2 regions of the Pelosinus fermentans DSM 17108 genome follow, and region 2 is predicted to be linked to the other one. Evidence: riboswitches for the same ligand, from Rfam matches in the RefSeq annotation. Region 2 holds a riboswitch; the other holds the start of a gene.
The links. Region 2 has a riboswitch for cobalamin ahead of cbiD (cobalt-precorrin-5B (C(1))-methyltransferase CbiD). Riboswitches for the same ligand answer to the same signal wherever they lie in the genome.
Positions count from the first base shown of each region.

Region 1: another riboswitch for cobalamin. It lies ahead of nikB (nickel ABC transporter permease); the one in region 2 lies ahead of cbiD (cobalt-precorrin-5B (C(1))-methyltransferase CbiD).

Region 1 covers NZ_AKVN02000001.1:3,741,649-3,749,384, forward strand. Annotated here, with positions in the region: gene FR7_RS17365 (ABC transporter ATP-binding protein) at 1-592, opposite strand, end outside; gene FR7_RS17370 (ABC transporter substrate-binding protein) at 615-2,153, opposite strand; gene nikC (nickel transporter permease) at 2,217-3,038, opposite strand; gene nikB (nickel ABC transporter permease) at 3,039-3,980, opposite strand; cobalamin riboswitch at 4,099-4,279, opposite strand; gene FR7_RS17385 (STAS domain-containing protein) at 4,425-4,685, opposite strand; gene FR7_RS17390 (FeoA family protein) at 4,984-5,229, shown strand; gene FR7_RS17395 (FeoB small GTPase domain-containing protein) at 5,274-6,053, shown strand; gene FR7_RS17400 (nucleoside recognition domain-containing protein) at 6,050-7,453, shown strand; gene FR7_RS17405 (metal-dependent transcriptional regulator) at 7,708-7,736, opposite strand, start outside.
Region 2 covers NZ_AKVN02000001.1:2,612,538-2,620,273, forward strand. Annotated here, with positions in the region: gene cobM (precorrin-4 C(11)-methyltransferase) at 1-353, opposite strand, end outside; gene cbiT (precorrin-6Y C5,15-methyltransferase (decarboxylating) subunit CbiT) at 396-977, opposite strand; gene cbiE (precorrin-6y C5,15-methyltransferase (decarboxylating) subunit CbiE) at 974-1,600, opposite strand; gene cbiD (cobalt-precorrin-5B (C(1))-methyltransferase CbiD) at 1,585-2,685, opposite strand; cobalamin riboswitch at 2,767-2,940, opposite strand; gene FR7_RS12055 (ArnT family glycosyltransferase) at 3,086-4,627, opposite strand; gene FR7_RS12060 (NAD-dependent epimerase/dehydratase family protein) at 4,763-5,674, opposite strand; gene FR7_RS12065 (lysylphosphatidylglycerol synthase transmembrane domain-containing protein) at 5,687-6,670, opposite strand; gene FR7_RS12070 (ChbG/HpnK family deacetylase) at 6,663-7,517, opposite strand; gene folE2 (GTP cyclohydrolase FolE2) at 7,656-7,736, opposite strand, start outside.

The sequences.
Region 1 (7,736 bases), 1.1 Mb from region 2:
CTTGTTGGCAAATCTCCATCATTTCTTTTACTACCTGCGCCTGGGTTGTCACATCCAGAGCCGAGGTCGGCTCATCCGCCAGCAGAAGCCGCGGTTTAAAAACCATCGCCATTGCCACGCCAACACGCTGACGCATACCGCCGCTCAGTTCAAACGGATAGCTGTTCATAATATTTTCCGTATTAGGCAAGTGCATTTTTCTGAGCATATCTTCTGCTGCCCTGGCTGCTTCCTTTTTTGTCAACGGCGAGTGTTCACGTATATACTCTATGAATTGGCTGCCGATACGGGCGATAGGGTCCAGTATGCTGCCGCTGTCTTGAAAAACCATAGTTGCCTTTGTTCCACAGAGGCGACACCACTCAGCAGTGGTATTCTCCAATAGATTTTTTCCTTCAAAGAGAATTTTCCCGCCGCTTACACGCCCCTCATGCGGCAGGCAGCCAAGAATCGCGCGGATAACCGTTGTTTTGCCACTACCGCTTTCGCCTACAATTGCAAGGACCTCGCCCTCATCAAGCGATACATTAACATTCCGGACAATTTCACGTTCCCCATAGGATACTGAAAGGTCCGATACTTCTAGCAACATTTCAGTTCTCCTTTATGTGATATTATTTTTTAGCGGGTTTAATCTTATTGGTCAGCCAATAATAATCGGACGGATACATCTGGGCACCTTCAATCAAGGTTGAACTAATAATGTTTGTTTCCGGATAGCCCAGAAACAAAGCGGCCCCGTCGTTCATAATGATCTGCTGACAATCGATAATTAGCTGGCGGCGCTGTTGACGGTCAAACGTTGTGGAAAGTTCAGCAAACTTCGCATCCAGTGCAGGATTGCTGTAACCGGAGCCGTTCTGCGGATTATCGCCGTTTGTATTTGTTTTCCAGTACCAATTTAAGAAGATCTCCGGATCGCCGGTATTGGCAGTCGTAATGTTTGAAATTAAAAGGCCATATTCGCCGTTAATCCCCATTTTATCGATTAAGTTATAGTCCACCGTCTTGATTTTTACATCGAAACCAACCTTCTTCGCATCAGACTGCACAGCCTCAGCATAAATGGGCAGTTCAGCGCGGCTGTTGTATACTACAAAATCCACCGTAAGCTTCTTACCATCTTTTTCCAATACACCATCACCGTCAGCATCTTTCCAGCCCGCTTCGGCCAACAACTGCTTGGCACGTTCGATATTATAGCTGTTCGGATCCTTGAGCTGATCAAAACCGTAATCCATTGACGGCGGGACTGGCGCCTTGCCTTCAATAAAGGTTCCCTTCAGAATAACCTCATTGTACACTTTTCTATCACAGGCACTGATAAATGCCGCACGAACCTTCGGATCGCCCAAAACGCCTTGTTGATTAATCCGAGCTAATACGGTGCGCAGCGAGGCAATTCTGTCAACATGGAACTTCGCCGCATCATTAAAAAGACCAATGTCACCTGCTGCAATATTGACCGCCATGTCCACCTCGCCAGACTGCAAAGCCATTGCCCGTGTATTCGGATCATCTATGGATGGAATTTCAACCGTCTCATAAGGCACTACGCCGTCCCAGTAATAAGGGTTTTTCACCATAACTGCTTTATCCTTGACAAAAGTCTTGCACATATACGGACCGGTACCAATGGGTCCTTCCTTTGCAAAATTACGTGCCGGTTCAGCCGATACATCCACAATTAAAAAGAGCGGGTCAGCTAAAAATCCCGGCATATTAGGTTCCGGTTTTTCCGTAAAGATGGTAAGCGTTTGGCCCTCAGCCTTCATTTCTTTATACTTAAAAAACGTTACTGCCCGTTTATTCTTGGCAAAAGCTCTTTCTAGCGATGCCTTAACAGCAGCCGCATCCAACGGTTTACCGTTCGAGAATTTCACACCATCCCTAATTTTAAATGTCCAGGTCATGTGGTCGCCACTGATCTGCCAGCTTTCAGCCAGCCACGGCTGTACATTCATCTTTTCATCAAATTTCGCCAGGCTTTCCCCGATGCCATAGCGCATGACAACCCAGCCAAAATAATTTTCTGTCGGCTCCAGTGAATCGGCAAAGTTGGTTACACCAATTTTCAGAGTCTTTGTGTCGGCTTCCTTTTTACCGCTGCCGCCGCACCCCGCTATAAAGACCGCCGCCAAACACACTATCATAAGTACCCAGGTTAACTTTCCTAATCTTTTCAAGAAATCTCATCCTTTCTCATCTGTATTTATTCAATTTGCCCGCTGCGGGTCCATGATATCGCGCAGGCTGTCTCCCCATAGATTAAAAATTGTTACTACCATCAGAATTGCTGCCCCCGGATAAAGCATCAGCCAAGGAGCTGTTTGGATATGCTGTCTTCCCTCATTGAGCATAAGACCCCATTCCGGCGTCGGCGGCTGCGCGCCAAAACCCAAAAAGGACAACCCGGACAATTCCATGATCATTGTACCGATGTCCATCGCGGCCGTCACAACAATTGTCGGCAGGATATTGGGTAAAATATGGCGCCATAGAATATGGAGCGGTCTTGACCCGCTTGTTACAGCCGCGGCAATAAAGTCACGCTGACGCAGCTTTAGCGTAAGGCTGCGCCCCAAACGAGCGTACTTAGTCCAGCTGACCGCCGCCAACGCCAAAATTGCATTGATGATATTGCCGCCCAGCATGCCGGCAATAGCAATAGCCAGCACGATTCCTGGAAAAGCCAGCATCATATCGACAATGCGCATAAGTACGGTATCTACCTTTCCCCCCATGTAGCCCGCCAACACGCCAATAAAAGTTCCCACCACCGTTATCACGGCGACCAGCGACAGCGTCATCATCAGCGAAGTGCGTGCCCCATAAATAATACGTGACAAACAATCCCGCCCTAGCTTGTCCGTCCCAAACAAGTGCTCATCAGAGGGTGCCTGCAGGGAATGCCGCATCACCGCATCATACGGATCGTAAGGAGCCAACCATGGCGCAAAAATTGCAAAGCCGAGAATCAAAAGGACAAAAAATGTATAAAGCCAGAACAAGAACTTATCCTTTGTCAAATTTCCCATTCAGCATCCCCCTTTCTTCAGCCGCGGGTCAAGATACGTATAGGAAATATCGACCAACAAATTGATCCCCATATACAAAACTGCAATCCAGAGAACAAACCCCTGTACCAAAGGATAGTCACGCATCTCAATGGCATGTACTGCCATTTTGCCAAGTCCGGGCCAGGAAAAGACCATCTCAATGACAGCCACGCCGCCCAGAAGCCAGCCAATTTGCAGGCCTAAAAGCGTAATAAGCGGCAAGCATGCATTTGGCAGCACATGGCGCCAGAGAATTTTGTGCATAGGAAATCCTCGTATCCGTGCTCCGGTGATATATTCCTGTCCCAGTTCCTCTAAAACCGCTGTACGCACCTGCCGCGTATATTTAGCTGCCATCGCAATGGCCAGCGTCAACGTGGGAAGAATCATCCTGTCGAATGATACCTCTCCGCCCGCTATCGGAAACAATCTCAGCTTCAGCCCCAAAACATACAACAAAATGAGTCCTACCCAAAAGCTCGGCATGGATACGCCCAAAAACGAAGTGCCGCGAATAAGATAATCCAGCGGGCGGTTTCGATATACAGCCGATAGTATCCCGCACGGAACCGAGATCAGAAGCATTGTCACCGTCGCCGAGGCAGCAAGCACCATAGTTCCCGGCAGGCTTTGCCAGAGTCGGTCAGCTACGGGCATTTTTGCCGAATACGACATGCCCATGTCTCCCTGTAAGACACCTGCGAGCCAGCGGAAATACTGTACATGAAATGGTTTGTCCAATCCAAGCTGTGCCCGCGTCTCGGCAATTGTATCCTCTGAAACAATTGTGTCAGCTACCTCCAACAGCATCTCTACCGGATCACCCGGTGACAGATACATCAGAGAAAATGTCAGCAGACTCACACCGAAAAGAGTAATAAGCATCTGCATTAAACGATGTACGAGTTCTTTTCCCTTCAAATCACCCTCTCCTCTCTATAAAATAAAAAAACTCTCGGCATAAACCGAGAGTAAAACGCAAGCAGAAAACAATACGACAATTCGCATAAATCCCATCCCCATCTCTCGCAGGTCATATCGGTGATTTGTTATATAGGCAGTTCTCCTGACTCTGGATCATCACTCCCCCAAACCTTCCCAAGATATCATCTCAGTGGCACAACATGGGTTTGCTCCTCATTACAGTGGCGGGACCGTGTCGGCATTGAACCAAACTTCCCTATTAAGCCCCGAAGGGCACCTATACCAGCAATATATAATTGTAATAGCCATTCTCATCGATACTTTACAATAGAATCCGCTCTTTGTCAACTGTTGGAGTTTTTTGCAATAAATAGATAAACGGAGGAAATCCCCTTTAAAATCTCATGTTATTAAGCAAGATGTCATTCCATCCGACATGAATTAAATGGCTAATTTCCCTTTTTCATCTTCAATAATCAATTCTCCGCCATGCTTTAGCATCTTTTCACGCACATATTGAAAAACATGGATACCATCATGATCAAGATGTCCGATATTATTAATATTAACCACAATACGCCGATACCCATACTGCAAATGCTTCAGCATATTTTGCTCCAGAAAATTAAGATGCTCTACAAATACATCACCGCTTACATTCATATATACTTGTCGGTTATCAGTTGTTACCCATACAGACATCCATCTTCCTCCTTTTAAACCTTAAATAAACAAATTCACTTCATGTTTATATGTTTTATGAGCATAACCATCTTATTTTTCTTTTAATTATTGATAATCATTATCATTTTAACAATAATTAAAACATCTGTCAAATATTTATATTATTAATCAAGTGAATGCAAGTAACCAAATCTTTTGCTGTTCATATACTAAATTAGATTCCCTTACTTATATGTTAGCCGCGGCTAACCATATTTTTTCCTATAAATGTTAGCCATGGCTAATATGAAACCATTTTGCCAAAGGAGGATTTATAATGAATACTGCATTAACAACAATTCCATTATCAACACTGGGCATAGGATCTGTATGCCAGATCGTATCCCTTAATTTACAAGGCTTACTGCGCCGCCGCATTCTAGACTTAGGTATGGTACCAGGAACGCCTGTCCAATGCATTCGCAAAAGCCCAGCAGGTGACCCTGTAGCCTATATGGTACGTGATACTCTCATTGCTTTGCGCAGTGAAGACGCCAGTCAAATTCATGTGAATCCGATGTAATCCTGGTTATAACTGTAGCCAACAAATTTAGGAGGAGAATGAGAATGAGCAATTCTACGATTGAAGAACATCAGAAATTTCTGAGTGAGCATTTTGGAATTTCAACGACTCCTGGGCAATTTACGGTAGCTTTAGCTGGTAATCCTAACGTAGGAAAAAGCACTGTTTTTAATGCGCTAACCGGCTTACATCAGCACACAGGAAATTGGCCTGGAAAAACCGTTGATAATGCTCAAGGAAGTTTTACGTATCTCGATCGCTCTTTTTTAATGATCGACTTACCTGGCACTTATTCGATCTTAGCCCATACAGTAGAAGAGCAAGTTGCCAGAGACTTTATTTGTTTTGGCAAACCGGATGCAACACTAGTAGTATTAGATGCTACCTGCCTTGAACGCAATCTTAATTTGGCATTGCAAGTCATGGAAATCACACCGAAGATTATTGTTTGCGTCAATCTGATTGATGAAGCAGAAAAGAAAAATATTAAGATCGATATCTCTGCTTTACAAAAAGATTTAGGTGTACCAGTTGTTGCCACTGCTGCCCGTAATGGAAAAGGTCTCGACACCCTGCGTCAAAAGTTATATGAAATGTCTACAGGGCTTTGCACCCCAGCTCCCAGACAGATTAACTATTCTTCTGAAGTGGAAAATGCTATTCAACAACTTCTGCCAAAAGTATCAAGATTAATCGGCTCGAATCTCAACCCTCGCTGGGTAGCGCTGCGATTATTAGATGGAGATAAAGCTTTTATCAACAGCATCAGTCAATATCTTGATTTTGATCTGCATTCAACACGCTTACAGGAGGTTGCTGTATGAGCGCTGCAATAAAACCTATGATCACCCTGGAGGAAATATGCACTGAGGCGGAAAAAATCCGCCTCAGTAATCCCGACTTAGGTGATAAAATTGTATCTGATATTTATCAAAACGCTGAAATGATAGCAGGGCCAGCCGTAAGTAAAAATTCCACTGATTCACGCAGTTGGGATCATAAGCTAGACGACGTTTTAACCTCCCGATTATTTGGTTATCCTATCATGTTTGCTTTACTTAGCGTCATCTTCTGGATTACGATTGCAGGGGCAAATGTTCCCTCTCAAATGATTGCTGACACGCTTTTTGCATTTCAGGATCAGCTTTTAATCTGGTTTGAATTAGCAGGAGCTCCCTCCTGGTTAACTGGTATATTAGTCTTAGGTATGTTTCGCGGCCTCGCCTGGGTTATCGCGGTTATGCTGCCGCCTATGGCAATCTTCTTTCCCTTGTTCACACTGCTGGAAGATTTAGGATACTTACCAAGAGTAGCCTTTAATCTCGATAATATGTTTAAGAAATGCCGTGCTTGCGGCAAGCAAATACTCACCATGTGCATGGGGTTTGGCTGTAATGCTGCTGGCGTCGTTTCCTGCCGTATCATTGATTCTCCTCGTGAACGATTAATTGCTGTGCTGACTAACAACTTTGTACCATGCAATGGACGATTTCCTACCTTGATTGCGATCGCCACTATTTTTATGGGCGGTATGGTGGTATCAGAATTACAAATTGCAGTAGCCTCACTAGTAGTAACGAGCTTAGTTGTGTTAGGAATTTTTGTAACCTTTGCTGTATCTTGGGCTTTATCACACACACTGCTAAAGGGAGAAGCTTCTTCGATGGTCTTAGAGCTGCCTCCTTACCGCAAACCCCAATTAGGCGCTATTTTTTATCGTTCTCTCATTGACCGCACAATCTTCGTCCTAAAACGGGCCATTATCATGGCAGCACCAGCAGGTGCCATTACGTGGATGCTTGCCAATATCTACATAGAAGAGATAAGTATCATTGGTTATTTAGCAGCTTGGCTGCAGCCCTTTGCTTACGCCATTGGCCTGGACGGTTTTATTCTTTTAGCCTTTATCCTAGGTCTTCCTGCTAATGAAATCGTTATGCCAATTCTTCTCATGTGCTATTTATCAACTGGTCAAATGATGGAGTTTGGTACTTTAGAAGAACTGCGGGATATTCTCATCAATAATAACTGGACTTGGTTAACCGCTGTCTGCACAATGCTCTTTTGCCTGCTTCACTGGCCTTGCACCACAGCCTTGCTATCCGCTTATAAAGAAACAGGCAGCAAGAAATGGACCTTTTTGACATTTCTGATTCCTACTGTCATTGCGTTCATAGTATGCTTTATAGTAGCCCAGTCAGCACGATTACTCAATTTAGTATAGACGGATGATGATTATTGATAAGAAAAGCTCTACGCATCCTTAAAAACATATAAAACAATCGAACCACAAAGAAGTGCAGATGAATGCTTTTTTGGTGTATCATAAAAATAAGTGGCTTAATGATTCCATGAAAGCGTTTATGACTCTTGTCCGCAAAGAAAAAAATGATCTATGCGAACTTGAAATAAGAGAATGGGGTTGTCATAAAAAAATATCCCTATTCTCAAATTTGCTAAGAATAGGGATATTGTACATCATTTTTCTTCCTTCTTTTCTTGATTCA
Region 2 (7,736 bases):
GCGGCAGTTGCCAAGAAAGAACTGACGCCAGGTATCACTTCATAAGAAATATTCTTCTTATCCAGGGCATCCATTTGTTCTTGAATAGCCCCATAAATACTTGGATCTCCAGTATGTAATCGAACCGTTTTCTGGCCACGTTCTGTGGCCTTCTCCATAACTTCTATAACCTGATCCAAAGTCATAGAGGCACTATTATAAATAGAGGCTCCCTGCTTTGCTAGCGACAGCAAGGCTGGGTTTACTAACGAACCCGCATAAATAATAACATCTGCCTCACCTAATAAACGTTGTCCTTTTACAGTAATAAGCTCAGGGTCCCCTGGACCTGCTCCTACAAATGATACATGCATGAATGAACCTCCTGATTAATTAAAATTCTCTAACGAATAGAGTCAGATATTCTTAGTGGATGTAATAACATAAATTGGATTTAAAGCTTGCAGCATATTACTTGTTTTAATATGTTTGATACGTGTTACTTGCATACCGAAAGCTTCTACGGTAAATTCAGGTTTAGCTTGCATAGTATGTAAAGCTTCATATAAAGTTTCAACGGTAATTGCCGTAATTACTAATCGTCCATTTGATTTTAATAAATAATTACTTTGCTTTAAGATTTCCTGTAAATGACCACCGCTGCCTCCAATAAAGATTACATCAGCCTTTGGAATGTTCTGTAATACTGTTGGAGCAGTTCCAGAAATGACTTCAACATTAGCCGCCCCAAATTTTACAGCATTAGCACGAATTAAATCAACTCCCTCTGGATGACGCTCTATAGCATATACAGTACCTTGGGGAGCCTGAAGAGCAGCTTCAATTGAAAGAGACCCAGTACCTGCACCGATATCTATAATAATATCGGTGGGGCATATCTTAGCTTTATTCAGAACTAAGATACGAACTTCCTGCTTCGTCATTGGTATGTCGCCCCGCAGAAATTCATCATCGTTAATACCTGGAAAATATGTCATATTGTCACCACCATTACACAATGAGCAAATCCATCGACTTCTTTGATTTCACCTAATGTTAAGTGTTTAATTTTCTCATTTTCATAAGATAAATTAGCACATAACCATACCTTTGAATGTAATGGCCACCCATGCCCAATGAGTACGTTTGCAATATATAAAGGATTTTGTTCAAAATCAGTTAATATGCCAAGTTTTTTTTCAGGATCATAATTCAGATCAATATCTTTGGCTTGTCGTCCATGCATACTAATCAAAACTGCATCCTGCCAGATTTCAGTGATCCTGGCAAAAGCTAACTGCATCGAACTAATACCAGGAATAACCGTTATCTGTGCCGGGGAAAATTTGGTTTTAAGGGTAGCTAAAAAACTATAAAAGCCAGGATCACCGGAAACCATTACAACTACATCGTTATCCATTAGGGAGGTAGCGATAAATGTTAATACCCCTTTTAGGTCATTGTCAATTACCTTAGTAATCCCATGATCAGGAGCAAAGGTTGCAAGAGCACGCTTACTGCCTGCTATCACCTTTGCATCTGCAATGATGCGGCTAGCCACTGGCAAGATGTAATCAGGTGAACCTGGTCCTATTCCTACAACTATTATTTTATGTTCCATCCTAACTTGCCTCCAATTTCTCGTGCCGTATCATCAACCGCCAATAAATCACCTTGCAGAGTGATCATTGCGGTACCTACTTTTAAATCACCAAATACATATCGTTCAGCCCGAATGCTGACTCTTTCAGCAATTACACGATACACATCATTTAATTTAAATTGTGCAATTATGGGCATAGCGGCTTCTGTAGTATTGCACATTAATATCTCTTGTATAGCTTGCTGCGGAGCACCAAGGGCAGCCATGTAGGCGGCTAAAGTTTCAAAGCGAGCATCAGCTACACGGTTATGAGTATGAAAAATTCCAGCAGCTACTTTTACGAGCTTTCCTAAGTGCCCAAAAATTAATACTTGTTTCATACCATATTGCACAGCACTTTCTAACATATGTCCGATAAAATTACTAGTTTGGATTACCGTTTCTGTTGGCAGATGATATCGGTTAATAGCAATATCCTGACCAATTTTTCCAGGAGCAAAGACCACTTCATCATATCCTAAGGCCCTCACCATTGATATTTGCGGTGACAGTGAATTTTTAAAGGCTTCCTCTGACATTGGCTCAACAATGCCTGTAGTACCTATAATCGATAAACCGCCGATAATACCTAAAGTAGAATTTAACGTACGTTTTGCTAATTTTTCACCTTCAGGTATCGAAATAGTAACCGTTACGCCATGACCATCAGGTAATACATCCTGTATTGCTTGCATGATCATTTTACGTGGGCCAGGATTAATAGCAGGTTGTCCAACAGCTACAGATAGACCTGGCTTTGTTACAATACCGACTCCTATACCAGCTTGCAGGATTATTTCATTCGTAGTATTAATTTCTATTTCGGCAGATATAGTTGTGCCATGTGTTACATCGGGATCATCGCCAGCATCTTTTATTACACTGGCTTTTCCACCAGTATTCAGGCGTTGACTTGTGGCAATGTCTACTTTAATAAGATGTCCCTGTGGTGATGTAACATCAACCATTGTGGGGGATTCACCTTTCCACGCTAACAGGGCTGCTTTAGTGGCAGCAGCTGCACAAGTACCTGTAGTAATTCCTGATCTCATCTTTTTTGACAAAATAAAATCCCCCTGCAGACAGAGGGTACAATAAACCAAGTGATTAATTTATTCTACCACCTGCCTATCCTTCGTAGTCATAATGGTGTGCTAGAATAGGTAGGTCTCCTGACTTTGGTTCATTATACAGCTAAACCTTCCCGGGATTTCCCAGTGGTATTCCTTAGCTGCATTCCCCAATACAGTGGCGGGACCGTGCTGGCTTTTAACCAGTCTTCCCTTTTAAGCGTAAGCACCTATTCCCATAGAGATATTAAATTATTGTTATACTCGGCATTAAACTTCTGATGTTGTATGTATTCCACCAGCGAATAAATATTTCCTGCTATTCTTTGATTAAATATAAAAGTTAAACTTTATTTTGATAGTAGAGAACATTTTTCGACCCACATTTTTAGTATCACTCTTTTAGCAACAATAGTTTGTCACTAATGCAAGATAAAATGATAATCGATTGGCGGGTTGCAACTGTTAAACGATCATATTCAGATTTTCTGATTAGAAAATAAGAACGCTGGCTTTCTTGAATCAACTCATTAAAATCGGTACCTAGCACGATCTCCTTGCCATAAACGTTGGTGTAAAAAGCAAAACCAGGACGCAAGAATTTTACTACATACACTGGAGATTTGCCATCGTATTGACGGTTAAATTCTTGAGCAATATTTTTAGTTGTGAACATAGGCGCTGCAGCGGGAATCAGTATAGCTGTTAGAACCATGGAAAATAAAGTCATCGATATGATTTTAGTCCAAAAAGCGAGACGAATTTCGTTTTTCCATCCAAAATACGCTACCAAGGAAGACATTAAAATAAAAATTATGGCGGATATATATATGCCATTTGCCAATAGCGGCATAGCTTTAATCCCTATAAACATAATTCCTATAAATAATGCAGTTAGTATACTTAAACCTATAGACAAACTTGTAAAATGACTTTTATCATGTGATGTCCAAAGACGATCAATATACCAACCAACAATCATGGATAATGGTGGGTACATAGGTAAAATATAGGATACCAGCTTTGTTTGAGAAATAGTAAAAAAGGCAAAAATAAATAATGACCAGATATTTAGAAATAATAGAGTTGAAGAATCATATGTACTTTTCGTTAGAGAACTCCATATGGATTGAATTATGAACCCTGTCCAAGGAAAGAAACCCAGAATAAGAACTGGAACATAATAATACCAGAGTACACCCTCAGGATGCTCTGGAGATGTGAACCTTGTAATATTATGAAAGCCAAGAAACGTATCGACAAAAATACTTCCGTGAATATTATACATCAAGATATACCAAGGTGCAGCTATCGCAGCGTAGAGCAACAATCCCGAGAATATTTTCATACTTTTTAATAAAGCCCAGTTACGTGTAATAAGTAGATAAAAAAAGATAATTCCTCCAGGAAATAATAATCCAATAGGTCCTTTCGTTAATGTAGCTAATCCAGCGAATAAATATGCAATATAATATTTTTTCTCTACAAAAGCTAATAAAGAAGCAGATAGAAAAAAAAGTAAAGTAATATCAGTTACGGCAGCCTTTCCCAAATAAAAAAATTCAATACTGGTAGCTAATACTAACGCTCCAGCAACACCGGCTCGTTCATTAAATAATCTGCGACCAGATTGGTATACCAGTACTGTACAAGCAACAGCTAATACTGCAGAGGGAAAGCGAGCAGCAAATTCATTCATACCAAAAAGTTTATAAGAGGCAGCTACTAACCAATAATACATGGGAGGCTTATCATACCAATACTCCCCATAAATACGAGGGGAAAGAAATTCATTAAAGCTAAACATTTCTTTAGGCGTTTCTGCATATACAGGTTCATCAGGATCTAACAAAGGGATTCCGCCCAAATTAAAAAAAACGATTAATAATGTAATTATAGCCACCAGCCAAAAACCAGTTTCTAACTTTTTAAACATTTGGTCCGCAACCTCCGAAAGTTGAATTAATTAGATGAATAGGATTTATAACAGCAATGGATATATTATTACTTAACAACGCTGGTCATGTATTTGCGTGTTAATAATAATATATCCCAAAGAAAAATTTAAGGTTTAGATGAGGGAGTGATATGTTTTGGCTAATCCCTCTAAAAGCATCATATGTGGTTGCCAGTCTAAATTTTTCCGTGCTGTGGCATTTGATAAAGAAGATTTATAAATATCGCCTTCACGTTTTTCATTATAGTTTCTCACTACCATCTTACCAGCGACATTTCCCATATAATCGATTAACATATTAACACTTGTTTCTGTTTGTGTACTAATATTGCATATTTTGTTAGCATGATCGACTAATAATGATTGATAATTAGCATTGGCGACATCTCCAACGTAAATAAAATCTCTTGTCTGGCTGCCGTCACCAAAAATCAAGACTGGTTGATCTTGACGAATCTTGCGAGCGAAAATACTAATAACACCACCCTCGCCCCCGTCACCTTGACGGTCTCCGTATACATTAGCATACCGTAATATCATATAATCAAGACCATAGACTTCCTTATATAATGACAAATAATTTTCACAGGTTAACTTGCTCAATCCATAAAAAGAAGTAGGTGCTTTTGGACTTGTTTCCACTACAGGTAGTGCTGTTACATTGCCGTACACTGCGGCTGTAGAAGAAAAAATAATACGCTTTACATTCGCTTTTCGGCATGCTTCTAAAATATTTACAGTACCTAATATATTTATATCACAATCATAGTCTGGCATTTCTAACGATTTATGTACCATAGTCTGAGCAGCAAGATGAATTACAAAATCAAATTTTTCAGTCATAAATAGACTAAAAATTTCATCATTACGAATATCTAACTGAATAAATGTAGCGGCCGGATTGATGTTTTCCCTTAATCCAGTACTCAAATTATCAATAATCACTACCTGACATTTTTCTTGTATTAATTTATCAACAACATGTGAGCCGATAAAACCAGCTCCGCCAGTTACTAATACTTTCACTCTACATTCCTCCTATTTAACATGATTGGCTAAAAATCTATGTCCAAACACTTTAATGGTAAAATATAAACCAATAACAAAGGGGAGATACTCGACAATAATTCGCCAGGCTACAGCCACTATCCCTACAGTTCCTGATGGTAGAAAGCCACTAAATAAAAGAACAAATCCGCCTTCAGCAATACCAGATCCTCCTGGTGTGGGAGCAAAGTAAAGTAAAATGTTTAACAAAATCATCCTCCCCATAATTTGGGGGATATTAACTGTTATGCCCATTCCCATAAACAATATTGGTACAACACTATATAAAGCTAGTAAACTGACAGCTGATTCAATAAATACTTTCCCCATGCTTAAAGGGGAAGATGATAGCATGAATACAGCACCTCTAACGTCACGATAGAGAAGAAAAATCCGACGACGATTCCGATGACTAAATTTCTTTGTAAGTGCCACTAACCAATAGTAAGGCAAACTAGTACGAAATAACCAAATCAAACCTAGAATAATGGCAATAAGTGAGGCAAAACAAATTGTAAGGATATCATCTGAAAGACCTGGCATAATCTCTGGATCATAATAAAAAATAACTGGTAGGCAAAGCACTAAAAAAATAATAGATAACAATGTTCTAACAACTATTAATACAGTCGCTTTACCAGTAGGTACTCCTGCTTTTCGCAAAAACATGACCTGCGCTACTGCACCACCTGCAGCTCCAGGCGTTAGGAGAGCCAAAAAATAATTTCCAAAGACAACATGAACAGCTTCAATCAGACGAATCTTTTCCCCTGAAATGGATACAAGATGCATAAGACGAATTCCATCAAAGTATAAACCGATTATTAAGAAAACAAAAGCTAAAGCTAAAGACCAAGGCTGAAAACTATCAAGGTGGCGTAAGGTATGAATATCAACAGTAAAATAGATTACAATGCTGGAAATACTACCTACGAACAGTAATAAGAGAATCAGCCGTTGATAAAACTTAATCATTTTCTAACTCCCTAAAAGAAATTAATTGTATATGGTGGTCCATGATATATTGAGAGATTTCTGGGCTGGTTACTGAATGTAATTCAGCTTGCCAGTGATAATTCCAGTTATACATTTTTTGCAAAATAGAATCGTTCGTTCCTGGGTGAATCATAATTTCCGAGGTACCTTCTGGTAAAGATGATAATATGCGTAATAAATACTCCTCATGCATATGTCCTCCAGCTAACATTCCAAAAAAGTGTTCAGTGGCAGAAAATCTGTGCTTTTGTATCTTCCGCCGTGCTATTTCGGCTAAAAACGTTAGACCTCCACGTGCTATAATTCGTGCTGTTTGGAATGGATATCCACCTGAAAATAAATAAGGCTCAGCAGGAATACGTATTTTTTTTATACCAAAACTTTTAGCAATGTCGATTGTAATATCAATGATCCCAGGTACAATATGCATATGTTGATGACTATCCAGATGAGTAATCGCTATTCCAGAGTCCAATACTTTCTGTACCTGGGCAGTAAATTCTTTATGAATGTCATTAAGCTTTATCTTTCCTAAACAATAACGTCGTAAGAACTCAGAGTAATGAAGTGATAAACATCCTTCACTATTCACTAAAGAGGGTATCGTCTGAGGATCACAAAGTGGTGTTTCACCTACTAATGTTAAGTGTATACCAATTCCTAATTCTTTATTAACTGAAGCTAGTGTTATAGCATGATCAAAAGCACTACCTGAGGGCATAATGGTTGTGCTGGTAATGATTCCATTTAGATGTCCTTGAATAATGCCTACGTTTACCATTTCATTAATGCCAAAATCATCAGCATTTATGATTAATTGTCGCATAGTGAACAACTCCTTATTATACACCTCAACTATATATGGTAGCATGTATAAGGAGATATGGCAATTTGTGCTTAAATAATTTTATATAAAAGTTCGAGCACAAAGAGGAAGGAGCCTAGATTAGGCTCCTGTATTGTATTAAGCTTTTAGATGTTCAACATGTTTGGCATAAGCGCTGTGATTATGAATAGACTCGTAATTTTCACATTGTACTTCAAA